DNA from 2 places in the Micromonospora sp. NPDC049836 genome. Region 2 is predicted to be linked to the other one. Evidence: riboswitches for the same ligand, from Rfam matches in the RefSeq annotation. Region 2 holds a riboswitch; the other holds the start of a gene.

Region 1 (8,555 bases), on a different contig from region 2:
TCGACCGGTTCCGCGCCGGCGGCGGGTGGGGTTCTGGCGGCGGGGTCGGGTCCCGCCGGCGTTCGGTGCGCCTCCGCCGCGGCGTCGCCGCCGGGCGTGGCGCTGGTCGTCGCGGGGCGTGGCGCTGGTCGTCGCGGGGCGTGGCGCTGGTCGTCGTGGGGCGTGGTGCTGGTCGCCGCCGAGGCCCTGTCGGCGTCGCTACGGACCTGATGTCGGGGACGGCTCAGCCGGCGAGCCGGGCCGGCCCGCGGGCTCGAGCGGTGACCTGGTGGCGGGCGGCATAGGGTGGATCTCGTGACTGAGATGACCTATCGCCGGTTGGGCGACTCCGGGCTCGTGGTGTCCGTGGTCGGCATCGGCTGCAACAACTTCGGCCGCAAGCTCGACCGCGACGGGACCCGCGCGGTGGTCGACGCCGCGCTCGACGCCGGGATCAACTTCTTCGACACCGCCGACATCTACGGCGAGCCGCAGGGCGGCTCCGAGGAACTGCTGGGCGAGGCGCTGAAGGGGCGCCGGGACGACGTGGTGGTCGCCACCAAGTTCGGCATGGACATGCACGGCCTCAACGGCCCCGACCACGGCGCCCGGGGCGCCCGCCGGTACATCGCCCGCGCGGTCGAGGCGTCGCTGCGCCGCCTCGGCACCGATCACATCGACCTCTACCAGATGCACGAGCCGGACCCCGGTACGCCGATCGACGAGACCCTCGCCGCCCTGGACGACCTGGTCCGCGCCGGCAAGGTGCGCTACCTCGGCAACTCGAACTTCGCCGGCTGGCAGATCGCCGACGCCGACTGGACCGCGTCGTCCCAGGGCCGTACCCGCTTCGTCTCCGCGCAGAACCACTACTCGCTGCTGGAGCGGAGCGTGGAGACCGAGGTCATCCCCGCCTGCGAGCGGTTCGGCCTGGGCATGCTGCCGTTCTTCCCGCTCGCCAACGGGCTGCTCACCGGCAAGTACAAGCGGAACGAGACGCCCCCGGCCGGCAGCCGGCTCGCCGGTGGCGGCCGGTACGCCGAGCGGCTCGCCGCGGCCGACTGGGACACCATCGAGGCGGTTGAGGCGTACGCGGCCGAGCGCGGGCTCAGCATGCTCCAGGTGGCCATCGGCGGGTTGGCCGCCCGGCCGGCGGTGACCTCCGTGATCGCCGGCGCCACCACCCCCGAGCAGGTACGCGCCAACGCCGAGGCGGGCACCTGGCAGCCCACCGACGAGGACCTGGACGCCCTCGACGCCCTGCTCTGACCGGGCTCAGCGCTGCCCCGGTGCCGTCTCCGGCACCGGGGCAGCCTGCTTTCCACCCCCGGGCCACGCCGGCCGGGCCCGTTGCGCCCTGCGTGCCGGTTGCTCCTGGGCGGCCCGACCCTCGGCGTACGGGCTCACTGGCGCTGTGGGCGGGGTCGTCGGCCCTGCGGGCGGGTCTCTCGCTCTACCGAATGGGCGCTGGGCTCTGCGAGTTGGGTGCTGCTCTGCTGCGGGCGGGTCCTTCGCCCGACGGACCGGGCGTGGGCCCTGTCGCTGGCCTTTTCGTTCGACGGCCCGGGTGCTGACCCCGCGGCGGGGTCTTTCGCTCGACGGACCGGGCGCTGGGCTCTGCGAGTTGGGTGCTGGGCCGCCGCCGGCCGGGCACGCCGTCGAGTGACGGCCTCGGTGGAACACCATGGAGGTCAAAAGCGCTCTTTGACCTCCATGGTGTTCCACCGGTGGTCTCTGTTGGCCGGCCCGGTGGGTGCCGTGAGTGGCCGGGGGGGACCGGGCGGGCGGGTTGGGCGCTGATGGCGCCAAGGCGCGCTTGTGGCGTCCATGGTGATCCACCGATTGCCTCCGGTCGGCCCGTTGGGCCGGGCGCCGCGTGGGACGGGACGCTGAGCGGGTCGGCGGCCGAACGGCACGGGAGCGGGTGGAACGCTATGGAGGTCAAGAGCGTTCTTTGACCTCCATAGCGTTCCACCGACGACGTCCGGTTGGGCGCTGGACGGGGTACGGCGTGGGGCCGGACGCCTGAGTGGGCGGATGCCTGAACTGAGCGGGCGCAGAGCAGGGCGTGGGCGGGAGCCTGAGCAGAGCGGGTGGCTGAGCAGAGCGGGTGGCTGAGCAGAGCGGGTGGCTGAGCAGAGCGGGCGGGTGAGCAGCGCGGGCGGCTGAGCAGCGCGGCGGCTGAGCAGAGCGGGGCGCGAAGCGGCAGAGCGCAAACGCGGCGGGCGAGACGGGAGGTGTGAGCGCTGTGGACATCACAGCGGGCCGTGATGTCCATCGTGGTTGGTGGTCGGTGGTCGCACGCGCTGCCTGCGGTGACCGGCCAGATCGGCGTCATCGCCGAGCGGCCCGGGGTACGCACAGCGCGACACCGGCGGCGACGCTGTGCCGCTCAGCGGCGGCGCGCGGCGGGGCGGGCGGCCAGGGTCAGGGGTGGCGTGCGGTGGCGGCACGTTCGGCGAGGGCCTGGCGGACCAGGGCGACGGTGGCGCGCGGGTGGCGGAGCACGTCGTCGGCGGTGAAGCGGAGGACCAGCCAGCCGGCCGCCCGGAGCGCGTTGAGGCGGGCGACGTCCTGGCGGAAGTGGGCGCGTTCCCGGTGGTGGTCGCCGTCGTACTCGACCGCGACGCGGCGGGCCGGCCAGGCGAGGTCCACCCGTCCGACGAAGCGGCCCCGGGCGTCGAGCACGTCGTGCTGGGCGACGAGCGGCCCGAGCCCGGCGTCGAGCAGGAGCAGCCGGAGCCGGGTCTCCATCGGAGATTCGCTCAGCGGCTCCGCGAGCGCCAGCACCTCCCGGAGCAGCCTGGTGCCCGGCCAGCCGGACCGCGCCGCGGCGTACGCCCGGAGGTCGGTCAGTTTGACCACCCGCCGGTGCAGCAGCGCGTCGACGGCGACCAGCGCGTCCGTGCGTGGGGCCTGCCGGCCGAGGTCGAAGGCGGTGCGCAGGGCCGTGGTGACCGGTAGCCCGGCGAACCGGGTCCGGTCGCTGTCCGGCAGCACCGAGCGGACGACGCGTACCCGGGGATGCGGGCGCAGCCGGGCCGTCCGGGGCAGCAGCACGGTGACCGGGGCGGCTGGTTCGAGCAGGTCGACGCCCCACAGGTACGCGGCGCTGCGCCCGGCGACGGCGGCACCGGGCGGCAGGCGCAGGGCGACGGCCTCGCACCACATCCGGTGGTCGTCCGGGCGGTGGCCGTCGCGGTGCACGTAGACATCGGGCAGCAGCCGCCGCCAGGCCGGCCCGCGCACCATCGCCCAGGTCAGCTGGCCCTCGGCGACGGCGACGCTGCCGCGGAACGGCAGGAACGACAACCGGCGCGGAACGCGGGCAGGCGAGGGCATCCGGACAGCATGACGTGACCGGAAGGTCACTCGCCGTCCCCGCCCTCCACTCCGGACGGTGGGTGGGAAAAGTGTCACCCGCCCTTGGCGGATCGCCGGGGAACGCCGTACGGTAGGCCGCAAGTGACCCACGGGAGCCCGGTGCGGACCGGGCTGAGAGGGGGGCTGACAGCCCCCGACCGTTGAACCTGATCCGGGTAATGCCGGCGCAGGGAGGAGTGTTGCCGTGCCGTCCCTGGGGCGACTGCATCTGATCACCGACACCCGGCCCGGTCGGGACCCCCTCGGCGTGCTGCGGGCCGCGCTGCCGGTGGCCGGCGCCGAACTGGTGGTCCAGGTCCGGGTGGCCGACGACGCCACCGACCGGGAGGCGTACGAGCTGGCCCGGCGGGTGGCCGGGCTGTGCCGGCCGTACGGGGCGACCTGCCTGGTCAACGACCGGCTGCACGTGGCGCTGGCGGTGGCCGCCGACGGCGGGCACGTGGGCGCGGACGATCTGCCGGTGCCCGCCGCCCGCCGGGTGCTCGGTGCCGCCGCCGTGCTCGGCGCGACAGCCCGGGAGCCGGTCACCGCCGCCGCGGCGGTCGCCGCCGGGGCCAGCTACCTCGGCGTGGGGCCGTGCTACGCCACCACGACCAAGTCCGGGCTGCCCGACCCGATCGGCCCCGCGGGGATCCGCGCGGTCGCCGGGGCCGTGAGCGTGCCGGTGATCGCGATCGGCGGGGTGACCGCCGCGTCGGTGCCGGCGCTGCGGGCCGCCGGGGCGTACGGGGTGGCGGTGGTCGGGGCGCTGTCGGCCGCCGCCGATCCGGCCGGGGCGACGGCCGAGCTGCTCCGGGCGTTGACGTGCTGAGCGGGGGCGCGGGCAGCACCGGCGACGTCGGCCGGGGCACCGTCGAGGCCGACGTGGCGGTGGTCGGGGCGGGGCCGGTGGGGCTGGCGATCGCGTGGCGGTGCGCGCAGCGCGGGCTGCGGGTGAGCGTGCACGACCCGGCGCCGGGCTCCGGCGCGTCGCGGGTGGCGGCCGGGATGCTGGCGCCGGTCGCCGAGGCGTACTTCGGGGAGCGGGAGCTGACCGGGCTGCTCACCGAGTCCGCCGCCCGCTGGCCCGGCTTCGCCGCCGAGCTGGCCGGGGCCGCCGGCGCCGACCTCGGGTACCGCACCGACGGCACCCTGGTGGTCGGGCTCACCGCCGACGACCTGGCCGAGGCGGGCCGGCTCTGGTCGTACCAGCAGGGTCTGGGGCTGCCGATCAGGCCGCTGCGCCCCTCGGAGCTGCGGGACCGCGAGCCGGCGCTGGCGCCCCGGGTGCGCGGCGGCGCGCTCGCACCCGGCGACCACCAGGTCGACCCGCGCCGGCTGGTCGCCGCGCTGCGCACGGCGGCCGAGCGGGCCGGCGCGGTGCTGCGACCGGCGGCGGTCGGCGCGCTGTCCGAGCTGGCCGCCCGGGTCGTCGTGGTGGCGGCCGGCTGCGGCGCGGCGGCGCTCACCGGCCTCCCGGTCCGGCCGGTGAAGGGGCAGGTGCTCCGGCTCCGCGCGCCCGGTGGCGGTCCGCCCGGCTTCCGGCACGTGATCCGGGGGTACGCCGACGGCGAGCCGGTCTACCTGGTGCCCCGGGACAGCGGCGAGGTGGTGGTCGGGGCGACCGTCGAGGAGCGCGCCGACACCGTGGTGACCGCGGGGGCGGTGCTGCGGCTGCTCCGCGCCGCCGTCGACCTGGTCCCCGAACTGGCCGAGTACGAGCTGGTGGAGGCGGCGGCCGGGTGGCGGCCCGGCACGCCGGACAACGCGCCGATCATCGGGGCGCTGCCCGGCCGCCCCGGCGTGCTCGTCGCCACCGGGCACCACCGGCACGGCATCGTGCTCACCCCGGTCACCGCCGACCTGGTCGCCGAGCTGGTCGTCACCGGCGAGCCGGACCCGCTGCTCGCGCCCTTCGGCGCGGCCCGGTTCGCCGGCCGGACCGGACCGGTCCGGGCCCCATCCGACACCGAGGAGGAGACGTGCGACTGATCGTCAACGGCGCGGGGCGGGACCTGCCGGTCGGCGTCACCGTCGCCGAGCTGGTCCGCGCGGTCACCACCCAGGAGCGTGGCCTCGCGGTCGCGGTCAACGGCGAGGTGGTACCCCGCGGCGGCTGGCCGGCCACCGTGCTGCGCGACGGTGACCGGGTCGAGGTGCTCAGCGCCGCGCAGGGCGGGTGAGCGGCATGCCCCTGGAGATCGGCGGGGTCACCCTCGGCTCCCGGCTCGTCCTCGGCACCGGCGGCGCGGCCAACCTGCACGTGCTGGAACAGGCGATCCGGGCCTCCGGCACCGAACTGGTCACCCTGGCGCTGCGCCGGGTCGACACCGCGCCGGGCAGCGCCGGTGGCCTGCTCGACCTGCTGGAACGGTGCGGGGTACGGCTGCTGCCGAACACGGCGGGCTGCCACACCGCGGCCGAGGCGGTGAAGGTGGCCCGGCTGGCCCGCGACGCGTTCGCGACCGACTGGGTGAAACTCGAGGTCATCGGCGACGAGCGCACGCTGCTGCCGGACGGGGTGGAGCTGCTGCGCGCCGCCGAGGAGCTGGTGGCGGACGGGTTCACCGTGCTGCCGTACACGTCGGACGATCCGGTCCTGGCCCGGCGGCTGGCCGACGTGGGCTGCGCGGCGGTGATGCCGGCGGGGGCGCCGATCGGCTCCGGGCTGGGCGTGGGCAACCCGCATCACATCCGGCTGATCCGGCAGGCCGTGGCCGTGCCGGTGATCCTCGACGCCGGCATCGGCACCGCCTCCGACGCGGCGCTCGCCATGGAGCTGGGCTGTGACGGGGTGCTGCTGGCCAGCGCGGTGACCCGGGCCGCCGACCCGGTGGCGATGGCCACCGCGATGCGGCACGCCGTGCGGGCCGGGCGGCTGGCGTACGGGGCCGGGCGGATCCCCCGTCGTTTCCACGCCCTGGCCTCCACCCCCGACGACGGACGGCCCGAGCTGTGACGGCGCCGCCCGGCATGGCCGCCCGCGCGACGGGCGGAGCCGCCGGCCGGGTACGGCCGGCGGGGCCGGCCTCCGCCACGATCTCGTCGGGCGCTCGCGAGCTGCCGTCGGGCGTGGTGCTGCTGACCGACCGGCGGATGGCCCGGCGACCCCTGGCCGAGGTCGTCGAGGCGGCCGTGGCCGGGGGAGTGCGCTGGGTGGTGCTGCGGGACAAGGACCTGCCGCGGGCCGAGCGGGCCGCCCTCGCCGGCGAACTGCGCGCGATCCTCACCGGGGCCGGCGGCCGGCTGATCGTCGCCGGCCCGGACCCGCTCGGCGGCGACGCCGTGCACCTGCCCGCCGCCGGCCCGTACCCGCCGCCGCCCGTCGCCCTGGTCGGCCGGTCCTGCCACGACACCACCGAGCTGGCCCGCCTCAGCACCGAGGACTACGTGACCCTGTCGCCGGTCTTCCCGACGAGAACGAAACCCGGCTACGGCCCACCCCTGCACCCGGCCGGGCTGCGCGAGCTGATCCGGGTCTGTCCGGTACCGGTGCTCGCCCTGGGCGGCATCGAGACCCCGGACCAGGTCCGGGCGTGCGTCGCGGCCGGCGCCAGCGGGGTCGCCGTGCTCGGCGCGATCATGCGCGCCGAGCGGCCCACCGCGGCCGCCGCCACCCTCAGCGCGGCGGCCCACGACCGGCCGCGGCCCACCACCACAGCCCAGGGAGCGACGTGACCCCGAGGACAGTCCTCACCATCGCCGGATCAGACTCCGGCGGCGGCGCCGGCATCCAGGCCGATCTCAAGGTCTTCGCCGCCCTCGGCGCGTACGGCGCCAGCGTGCTCACCGCCGTCACCGCCCAGAACACCCGGGGCGTGGACGCCGTCCTGCCGCTGCCCCCGCAGACCGTGCGCGACCAGCTCGACAGCGTGCTCGGCGACTTCGACGTCCGGGCGGTGAAGACCGGCATGCTCGGCAGCCCGGCGGTCGCCGGCGCGGTGGCCGAGGCGGCGCGGGCCGGGCGGCTGCCCCGGCTGGTCGTCGACCCGGTGCTGGTCGCCACCAGTGGACACCGGCTCGGCGTGGTGGAGGCGGTCGAGCGGCTGCTGCCGTACGCCGAGGTGGCGACGCCGAACCGCGCGGAGGCCGCGGCCCTCACCGGACGCCCGGTGGGCACGGTCGAGGAGATGGTCGCGGCGGCCGAGACGCTGGCGGCCGCGGGCCCGGCGCACGTGGTGGTGACCGGCGGTGACGTGGACGCCGGCGGCGAGTCGGTGGACGTGCTGGCCGGCGCGGGCCGGACCACGCTGCTGCGCGCGCCCCGGGTGGCGACCCGGCACAACCACGGCACCGGCTGCTCGTTCTCGGCGGCGATCGCGGTCCGGCTGGCGGCGGGCGATCCGGTGCCGGTCGCGGTCGCCGCCGCGAAGGAGTACGTGACCCGCGCGCTGACCGGCGCGCGCGACTGGGCGCTGGGCGCGGGACGCGGCCCGCTGGACCACTTCGGCTGGTCCGCATGAGCGACAGGGAGGCTGTCATGCAGGCACGACGCAAGGTCTACGTGGAGGGGTCGCGGCCGGACCTCCGGGTGCCGTTCGCCGAGGTGGAACTGGCCGGGGACAACCCCCCGGTGCGGCTCTACGACACCTCGGGCCCGGGCTCGGACCCGGCGGTCGGGCTGCCGCCGCTGCGCGGGCCGTGGATCGCCGCCCGGGGCGACGTCGCCCCCGTGCGGGGCGCGGGCACCCCGCTGGCCGGCGTCGACGGGAAGCGCCCGACGCAGCTCGGCTACGCCCGGGCCGGGATCGTCACCCCGGAGATGGAGTTCGTGGCGATCCGGGAGGGCGTCGCGCCGGAGTTCGTCCGGGACGAGATCGCCGCCGGGCGGGCGGTGCTGCCGCTCAACGTCAACCACCCGGAGTGCGAGCCGGCGATCATCGGGCGGGCGTTCCTGGTCAAGGTGAACGCCAACATCGGCACCTCGGCGGTCAGCTCGTCGGTCGCCGAGGAGGTGGAGAAGCTGACCTGGGCCACCCGGTGGGGCGCGGACACCGTGATGGACCTCTCCACCGGCAAGCGGATCCACGAGACCCGCGAGGCGATCGTGCGCAACTCGCCGGTGCCGATCGGCACCGTGCCGATCTACCAGGCGCTGGAGAAGGTCGGCGGCGACCCGGTGAAGTTGAGCTGGGCGGTGTTCCGGGACACCGTGATCGAGCAGGCCGAGCAGGGCGTCGACTACATGACCGTGCACGCCGGGGTGCTGCTGC
Region 2 (8,555 bases):
TCGAAGATCCGGTTGATCCGCAGGTCGCGCAGGAGTTGCTCGACCGCGGCCGGCCGCTCGCCCCGGGCGGCCAGCGAGTCGGCCGTCTCGTAGCCGCGTCCGCCCCGGATCTGGATCAGCTCGTCGGCGATCTTCCAGGCCATCTCACTGGCGTACAGCTTGACCAGCGCGGCCTCGATCCGGATGTCGTTGCGGTCGTCGTCGGCGAGCAGGCAGCTGAGGTCGAGCATGCTCTCCATGCCGTACGTGGTGGCGGCGATGAAGGCCAGCTTCTTGGCGACCGCCTCGTGCTCGCCGACCGGCCGTCCCCACTGGACCCGGTCGGCGGCCCATTCGCGGGCCACGTTCAACGCCCACTTGCCGGCCCCGACGCACATCGCCGGCAGCGACAGCCGGCCGGTGTTCAGCGTGGTCAGGGCGATCTTCAGGCCCTTGCCCTCGCCGCCGATGACGTTCTCCTTGGGCACGAAGACGTCGTGGAACCGGGTGAGGCTGTTCTCCAGGCCGCGCAGCCCGACGAACTCGTTGCGCCGCTCCACGGTGATGCCTTCGCTGTCGCCCTCCACGACGAAGGCGGTGATGCCGCCGCGACGCCCCTCGGCGGCCGGCACCCGGGCCATCACCACGAGGAGGGTGGCGACCGTGCCGTTGGTGGCCCAGAGCTTCACCCCGTTGAGCCGGTAGCCGGTGCCGTCCTCGGTCGGCTCGGCCGTGGTGGCCAGCCGGGCCGGGTCGGAGCCGACGTCGGGCTCGGTGAGCAGGAACGCGGAGACCTCACCGGCGGCCAGCCGGGGCAGGAAGTGCTGCTTCTGCTCGGGCGTGCCGAACATCTTCAGCGGCTGCGGCACGCCGATCGACTGGTGCGCCGAGAGCAGCGCGCCGATCGCCGGGTTGACCGAGCCGGCCCGCATCAGCGCCCGGCAGTAGTGCAGGTTGCTCAGCCCGAGGCCGCCGTACTTGCGGTCGATCTTCATGCCGAACGCGCCGAGCCGGGCCATCCCGTGGAACACCTCGTCGGGGATCCGCGCGTCCCGTTCGATGGCGGCACCGTCCACCTCGGCGTCCAGGTACGCCCCGAACGCGGCGAGGAACTCCTCGGCCCGGGCGGTGTCGTCCGGGTCGGCGCGCGGCCACGGGTTGATCAGGTCGAGCTGGAACCGGCCGAGGAAGAGTTCCTTGCCGAAGCTGGGCCGGTCCCAGGCTGCCTCCCGGGCCGCCTCGGCGACCTGGCGGGCCTCCTTCTCGGAGACCTGTCCGGCCTCCGAGGGCAGCGGACCGGCCCCGCCCGCGGCGTCGACGGCCGCGGCGCTGCCGGCCGGCGGTCCGGGATCGTCGATGGGCGCCACCCGCCCGGTGGGGCCACCGTGTCCGGCGGGGTCGGGTCGACTGTTCTGTGTCGTGGTCACGGCTGCCTCCTGGAGACCTCGGTCCGGCTGCGTCGACGTGCGACGAAATCGACGCTACTCCCGGGTGTTACCCAGGGGTAGCGTCAGCGGCACGTCCGATTTGGCGGGACCCGGCGCACCCGGCACGCCGTGGATCCGGCGACCAGCACCCGGCCGGGCAGCCCGAGCACGGCGACCGCCACCGGGCCGGGCAGCGCGGCGCCGCCGTGCCGGGCGGCTCAGTCGCCGACCAGCACCTGCGGATCGTCCTCCTCGTCGTCGATGTCGTCCTCACCCCAGTTGCGCCGGGCGAACGGCAGGATCACCCAGAAGGCCAGGAACCAGGCCCCGGTGATCCCGCTGAGCAGGAAGGCGATCGGCCGGCTGAGCACGAAGTCGGTGATCAGCAGGACCGCGCTGACCATCGAGACGAGCATGAGCCCGAGGCCGCCGCTGGCCATGAGGTGGGCGAAGCGGACCAGTTCCGGCTTGCGGCCCTGCCGGAACAGCGCCCGGTGGAAGGCGACCGGTGAGATGATCATTGCGGTGGCCCCGGCGGCGGCCAGCAGGGCGACGACGTAGACGTCCTTCTGGAACGGCGTGGTCCTCGTGAATCCGTTGCTGAACGGCAGGGTGAGCAGGAACGCGAAGAGGATCTGCACGCCGGTCTGCGCCACCCGCAGCTCCTGGAGCAGGTCGGCGAAGTTACGCTGCCAACGCTGCTTCTCGGTCTCCTTGGACACCCATCACCTCCGGGCGAGACGCCTGACGCCGGTGGGGGGTCGCCCACCGGCAGCCAGGGTTTGCCCGTTCGGGCTCGCGACGAAACCGGCCCCCGCCGCGCCGCCCAGGGCTCACGACGAAACCACCACCCGCCGCCCCGCCGCGCCGCCCGGGGCTCACGACGAAACCACCACCCGCCGCCCCCGGCCTCGCCGCCCGGGGCTCACGACGGAACCACCGCCCCTCGCCCCGACCACGCCGCCCGGCGCTCGCGGGGAAACCGCCGGCGCTCACGCTCCCCGGCGGATGCGGCCGGCGTACCGGGCCTCCAACTCGGCGTTGTGCTCGTCGCCACCGGTGATGTTGGCCGACAGGTAGACCGGGGGCTGCTCCCCCGCGGCCAGCAGCCGGGCCACCACCTCCGCGACGATCTGCTGCGCCAGCAGCGCGGCGGTGATCGAGGAGACCGCGCCGACCGCGCCGCCGCCGGGCAGCGGCAGGGTGGCGTCGCCGTACGGGGCGCCGTTGTCGAGCACCACGTCGGCGAAGTCGGCGAGCTTGCGGCCGCTCGGGTGCCGGGAGGTCATCCGGGCCGAGTGCGCGGCCGAGGTGATCGCGACCAGCGGGTGCCCGCGCTCCTTGACGATGGCCGCGAACTCCACCATCGCCCCGTTGACGCCGGAGTTGGAGGCGAGCACGAAGACGTCCTGCGGGCGGACCGGGGCCAGCTCGTAGAGGCGGTGCGCCACGGCGGGCTCGCGTTCCAGTTTCGGGCCGAGCACGTCGGCCGGCTCCCCGCCGTACAGGACCAGGTCCCGCAGGGCGATCCGGTTGGTCGGGACCAGCCCACCGGCCCGGCCGGCGATCTCCATGGCGAGGGCCTCGGAGTGCCCGGTGCCGAACGCGTGCACCACCCCGCCGGCGCGCAACGATCCGCTGATCAGCTCGGCCGCCCGGGCCACGTTCTCCCGCTGCCCGGCGGCCACCCGCCCGATCGTCTCGGTCACCACCGCCAGGTACGCCTCGGCGCTCACGCTCATGCTTCCTCCGTCCGTCGGTTCCGGGCCAGCCAGTCCACCGCGAAGTCGACCGCCGCCCGCTGCCTCATCAACCGTCCCGTCCCGTCGCCGACCGGTCCGAGCCGCACCGCGCCGGTGGCCTCCAGGTCGACGCCGAGCCGGTCGAAGTCCTCCTCGTCGAGGCGTACGTCGTCCCACCACACCCAGTCCCGGCCGCCGTCGGCGGTGAGCACGGCCGCACCGCAACGCTCCCGGGGTGGCGCGGGTTGCCGGTACTCGGCCAGGTGCAGCGAGGTGTTGCTGCCGTGGTCCACGCCGAGCAGCAGCACGTCGGCGTCGAGTTCGTACAGCCGGGCCAGCGGGGAACGCTCGCCGAGCATGTCGGCCAGCGGGTGACCGGCCACGATCCGCTCGGCGGCCGGCCCGAGCGCGGCGAACGAGACGTACGGGTGCGCGCTGCGCCGGGCGCCCGGCCAGGTGCGGACCTGCTCCGCGAAGGCGCCCATGAACCGGCTCGGGGTGACCGCCGGATCGAAACCGGGTAGCTCCGCCCGGATCACCGGCCACCAGTCGGGCGGCACCGGCGGGTTGGTCCAGCCGGCCGGGTCGCTGTTCCCCGGGGTGTGGGTGGGCACCACGACCGTCCCGTCCGGGCCGAGCACGTCGCGCAGGGCGAGCAGCACGGCCTCCGGGCCGCCGCAGAGGAAACCCAGCGGGCGCAGCGCGGCGTGCACCAGGACCGTCCCGCCGGGGCGTACGCCGAGGGCGCGGAGCTGGGCGGCGAGCGACGCGCGGGTGTGCGGGCGGGTGTGCGGGCGGGCCGGCCCGGCGGTGGCGCTCACCGGCCGGCGCGGGCGAGGATCGCCTCGGCCAGCGGGGCCGGGGCCTCGTCGGGGATCCAGTGCGTCACGCCGGTCAGCGTCACGAAGCGGTAGTCGCCGGTCACGTGGCCGGCGCAGGCTTCGGCGGCGGTCCGGCCGATCGCGATGTCCCGGTCGCTCCAGACGAAGGTGGTCGGCACGTCCACCGGCCCGACGGCCTTCATGTCCGCGCCCGACATGGCCCGGTACCAGTTCAGCGCGGCGGTCAGCGCGCCCGGCTCCCGCATCGGGTCGGCGTAGCGGGCCACCCGGGCGGCGTCGCCGACCCCGGAGAGCATCCGGCGCAGGGTGGCGGCGTGCAGCGCGAGCAGCACCTTCTCCGCCTTGCCGGGCCGCCGGAACAGGGCGATGTAGGCGGAGCGGGCCTTCTGCCGCGGGTCGGTGGCGAGCGCGTGCCCCATCGCGGCCGGGTGCGGCACCGAGACCGCGGTGAGGGTGCGGACCCGCTCCGGGTGGGCCGCCGCCAGCCCCCACGCCACGATCGCGCCCCAGTCGTGGCCGACCAGGTGCGCGCGGGTCACCCCGAGCGCGTCGAGCACGGCGGCCGCGTCCGCCACCAGCTCCGGGATCCGGTACGCCTCGACGGCCGCCGGTCGCGCCCCGGGGGCGTAGCCCCGCTGGTCGAGGGCGTACGTGCGCAGCCCGGCGGCGTGCAGGGCGGGCACCACGTCGTCCCACTCGCCGGCGTGCTGCGGGAAGCCGTGCAGCAGCAGGACGGGGTCGCCGTCCTCGGGGCCGCCGGTGCGTACCTCGAACGTCAGACCTCGCGCCTCGACCCGCATGATCGCCACCCTACCCACCGGTCCACCCGGTGATCGCCCTGCTGGGCCGCGGGTGGGGGTCGGTGCTAGCGTCTGCGACGAGACAACTTCACATCCGACAGGGGAGCGCACAGCGCTGAGAGTGCGGGCCGGTGCCCGCAGACCCTCGAACCTGATCTGGGTAATGCCAGCGCAGGGAGTTCGGTCGACCTCCAGCCGCGCCGCCGTCCGGTGATCCGGGCGCGGCGTGCGTCTTCTCCTGGTTCGCCTGACGGAACTGGGAGCAACCATGGACAGCACCAACCGGTGGCGCACCATCGACATCGTCGTGGCCTCCGTGCTCGGGGTGGCCTTCGGCATCATCTTCTGGGCCTGGGGCCTGCTCTGGAACGGACCGGCGGACGCCATCCCGCTGCCCGGCCGCGCCGTCCTGTACGGCGTCTGGCTGGTGCCGGCCGTGCTGGGCGCGCTGGTCGTCCGGAAGCCGGGCGCGGCGCTCTTCACGCTCACCCTGGCCGCGCTGGTGTCAGTGGCGTTCGGCACGAGCTGGGGCTGGACGATCGTCGTGCAGGGTCCGCTGGAGGCGGCCGCCGCCGAACTGGCCTTCGCGCTGTTCGCGTACCGCAGCTACCGGCTGCCGGTGGCGCTGCTGGCGGCGACCTTCGCCGGCCTGGCCGCGTCGATCTACGACGTCTTCGTCTGGTACCCGGGCACCGCGTGGGGCAGCTTCCGCCTGCCGTACATCCTGCTCACCGCGGCCAGCTCGCTGGTGGTGGCCGGCCTGGGCGGCGTCGCCCTCACCCGGGCCCTGGCCAACACCGGTGTCCTGGACCGCTTCCCGGCCGGCCGGGAACGCGCCACCGTCTGACCGTCCCCCGTCGACCGCGTTGGGCAAGGAGTTTGCGTCGGCCGAGGCGATTCCGCGGACGCAAGCTCCTTGATCAACCAAGCTGGGGCCCGTACGGGCCGGAGGAGGGGTGCGGGGTGGGTGCGGTGAACCTGCGCGGGTTCGGGTGGCGGCACGCCGGCCGCAAGCAGTGGGCCGTACGCGGCGTCGACCTGCGCGTCGAGGCCGGCGAGCGGGTGCTGCTGCTGGGGCCGTCGGGGGCGGGCAAGAGCACCCTGCTCGCCGCCCTGGCCGGCCTGCTGCCCGAGGACTCCGGCGAGCAGGAGGGCACCGTCGAGATCGACGGGCTCGACCCGCGTAAGGCCCGGGAACGGGTCGGCATCGTCTTCCAGGACCCGGAGAGCCAGCTCGTGATGGCCCGCTGCGGCGACGACGTCGCGTTCGGGCTGGAGAACCGCGGGGTGCCCGCCGACGAGATCTGGCCCCGGGTCGACGAGGCGCTGCGCCGGGTCGGCTTCCCGTACCACCGGGACCGGCCCACCGCCGCGCTCTCCGGCGGCGAACAGCAGCGGCTCGCCCTGGCCGGTGCGCTGGCCCTGCGGCCGGGGCTGCTGCTGCTCGACGAGCCGACCGCCAACCTGGACCCGGCCGGCGCCACGCTGGTCCGGCGGGCCGTCGCGGACGCGCTCGACGCCGACACCACGCTGATCCTGGTCGAGCACCGGGTGGCCGAGGCGCTGCCCCTGGTCGACCGGGTGGTGGTGCTGGAGCCCGGCGGCGGGGTGCGGGCCGACGGCTCACCCGAGGCGGTCTTCGCCGCGCACGGCGACGCGCTGGCCGACGCCGGGGTCTGGGTGCCCGGCCGCCTCGTGCCGCCCCGGCGGGCCACCGCGACGCCCGGCGCGGTGCTGCTCACCGCCGACCGGCTCGGCCTGCCGCCCCGGCTGGCCCCCACCGACCTCGAGGTACGCGCCGGCGAGGCGCTCGCCGTCCTCGGCCCCAACGGCGCCGGCAAGTCCACCCTGGCCCTGCTGCTCGGCGGGCTGCTCCGCCCGGGCGCCGGCGCGGTCACCGCGAGCGAGGCGCTGGCCGGCCGGGACGCCGGCGCTCCCCCGCACCGCTGGCGGGCACCCGCCCTGGCCCGGCGGATCGGCTCGGTCTTCCAGGACCCGGAGCACCAGTTCGTCACCGGCAGCGTCCGCGACGAGCTGGCGCTCGGGCCGCGCCGCACCGGCCAGCCCGAGCCGGCCGTGGCGGCGACCGTGGACGCCCTGCTGGCTCGGCTGCGCCTGGACCGGCTGGCCGGGGCCAACCCGTACACCCTCTCCGGTGGTGAGGCGCGGCGGCTGAGCGTGGCGACCGCCCTGGCCACCGCGCCCCGCCTGCTGATCTGCGACGAGCCGACCTTCGGCCAGGACCGGCGCACCTGGCGGGAGCTGGTCGACCTCCTCGCCGAGCTGCGCGACGCCGGCCACGGCGTCGTGACGGTCACCCACGACCCGGACTTCGTGGCCGCGCTGGCCGACCGGACCGTCACCCTGGAGCGCCGATGAGCGCCGCCGCGGGATCCCCGGCCGCCGATCCACCGTGGCCGGGTCGACGCCCGGCGCGGCCCCGGTTCGACCGGGCCGTCGCCGGGGACCGGCGGGCGACCGGAGGCCGGCGGTGATCGGCGTCGAGCCGATCGCGGCGGCCGGGGCGCCGCTGGCCCGGCGCAACCCGGTGGCGAAGCTCACCGCCGCGCTGCTCTTCTCCCTCCTGCTGATCGCCACCCTGGACCCGGTCGCCCCGGCGATCGCCATCGGGATCGAGCTGGCGGTGCTGCCGCTGTTCGGCATCCGCCACCGGGTGCTCGCCCGGCGGGCCTGGCCGCTGCTCGCCGGTTCCGGCGGCATCCTGCTCACCCTGGTGCTCTTCGCCGCCGACCGGTCCGGCCCGGTGCTGCTCGCGGCCGGCCCGGTGCTGGTCACCCAGGGGGTGCTGGTCACCGCGCTGGGCCTGGTGCTGCGCATGCTCGCGGTGGCGCTGCCCGGGATCATCGTGTTCGCCACCACCGACGCGACCGACCTGGCCGACGCGCTGATCCAGAACGCGAAGGCGCCGGCCCGGTTCGCGCTCGGCGCGCTGGCCGCGTTCCGGCTGGTGCCGCTCCTCGAACAGGAATGGCGGATGATCAGCATGGCGCGCCGGGCCCGCGGCGTGGACGCCGGCCGCAACCCGGTGGCCAAGCTGCGGCTGTTCGCGTCGACGGCGTTCGCCCTGCTGGTCGGGGCGATCCGGCGCGGTACCCGGCTGGCCGTGGCGATGGACGCGCGCGGCTTCGACGCGGGCACCCCGCGCACGGTCGCCCGGCGGCAGCGCTTCACCCGGGCGGACACCCTGCTGGTGGTGGCCGCCGGGGCGCTGGGCGCCGCGGCGCTGGCGGTCAGCGTGCTGCTGGGCACCTTCCGCCCGCTGCTCGGCTGACCGCCGCCCGCCCACCACCCGCCGATGAGCCGCTACCTCGTGGAGCCCGGCGGCCCGCCACCGCAGCCACTCTCAGCGGACCGGCACCGAGGCAACCGCTGGCGGGCCGGCACACTCAAGCCCGATATGCCGCTGCGTCATATCGTTCGAAGCGCTGCACCGCCCCGCCCGGCACGCGCCGCGTCTCCGCGGCCGGACCGGCACCACCCGACCGGCACCACGGCAACCGCCGGCGGCCCGACATCCCCCAAACCGAATATGCCCACCAGGCATAAAGATGCCGCAGTGGCATATCGCCAGACAGCGCTGTGCCTTGCCGCCCGGCGCGGCAGATTGGTCGGCGCGGCCAGATTGGTCGGCGCGGCCAGGTCAGGCGAGGCAGCCAACCGTCCCGCGCAGCCGGACCAGGCCGCCCAGCCGAGTCAGGCGGCGCAGCCGAGTCGGGCGGCGCAGCCGAGTCGGGCGGCGCAACC

The links. Region 2 has a riboswitch for thiamine pyrophosphate ahead of ACIBPB_RS11160 (ECF transporter S component). Riboswitches for the same ligand answer to the same signal wherever they lie in the genome.
Region 1: linked by a shared signal. The riboswitch ahead of thiE (thiamine phosphate synthase) and the one ahead of ACIBPB_RS11160 (ECF transporter S component) in region 2 are both predicted to bind thiamine pyrophosphate.

What each region holds. Positions count from the first base shown of each region.
Region 1 is NZ_JBITLH010000005.1:349,852-358,406, forward strand. It holds gene ACIBPB_RS16350 (aldo/keto reductase) at 286-1,248, shown strand; gene ACIBPB_RS16355 (DUF559 domain-containing protein) at 2,407-3,321, opposite strand; TPP riboswitch at 3,443-3,553, shown strand; gene thiE (thiamine phosphate synthase) at 3,548-4,174, shown strand; gene thiO (glycine oxidase ThiO) at 4,168-5,334, shown strand; gene thiS (sulfur carrier protein ThiS) at 5,325-5,525, shown strand; gene ACIBPB_RS16375 (thiazole synthase) at 5,522-6,301, shown strand; gene ACIBPB_RS16380 (thiamine phosphate synthase) at 6,439-7,020, shown strand; gene thiD (bifunctional hydroxymethylpyrimidine kinase/phosphomethylpyrimidine kinase) at 7,017-7,805, shown strand; gene thiC (phosphomethylpyrimidine synthase ThiC) at 7,823-8,555, shown strand, end outside.
Region 2 is NZ_JBITLH010000003.1:704,029-712,583, forward strand. It holds gene ACIBPB_RS11135 (acyl-CoA dehydrogenase family protein) at 1-1,406, opposite strand, end outside; gene ACIBPB_RS11140 (DUF6328 family protein) at 1,625-2,128, opposite strand; gene ACIBPB_RS11145 (sugar isomerase domain-containing protein) at 2,399-3,148, opposite strand; gene ACIBPB_RS11150 (aminoglycoside N(3)-acetyltransferase) at 3,145-3,969, opposite strand; gene ACIBPB_RS11155 (alpha/beta fold hydrolase) at 3,966-4,790, opposite strand; TPP riboswitch at 4,880-4,986, shown strand; gene ACIBPB_RS11160 (ECF transporter S component) at 5,059-5,637, shown strand; gene ACIBPB_RS11165 (ABC transporter ATP-binding protein) at 5,754-7,169, shown strand; gene ACIBPB_RS11170 (energy-coupling factor transporter transmembrane component T family protein) at 7,282-8,082, shown strand.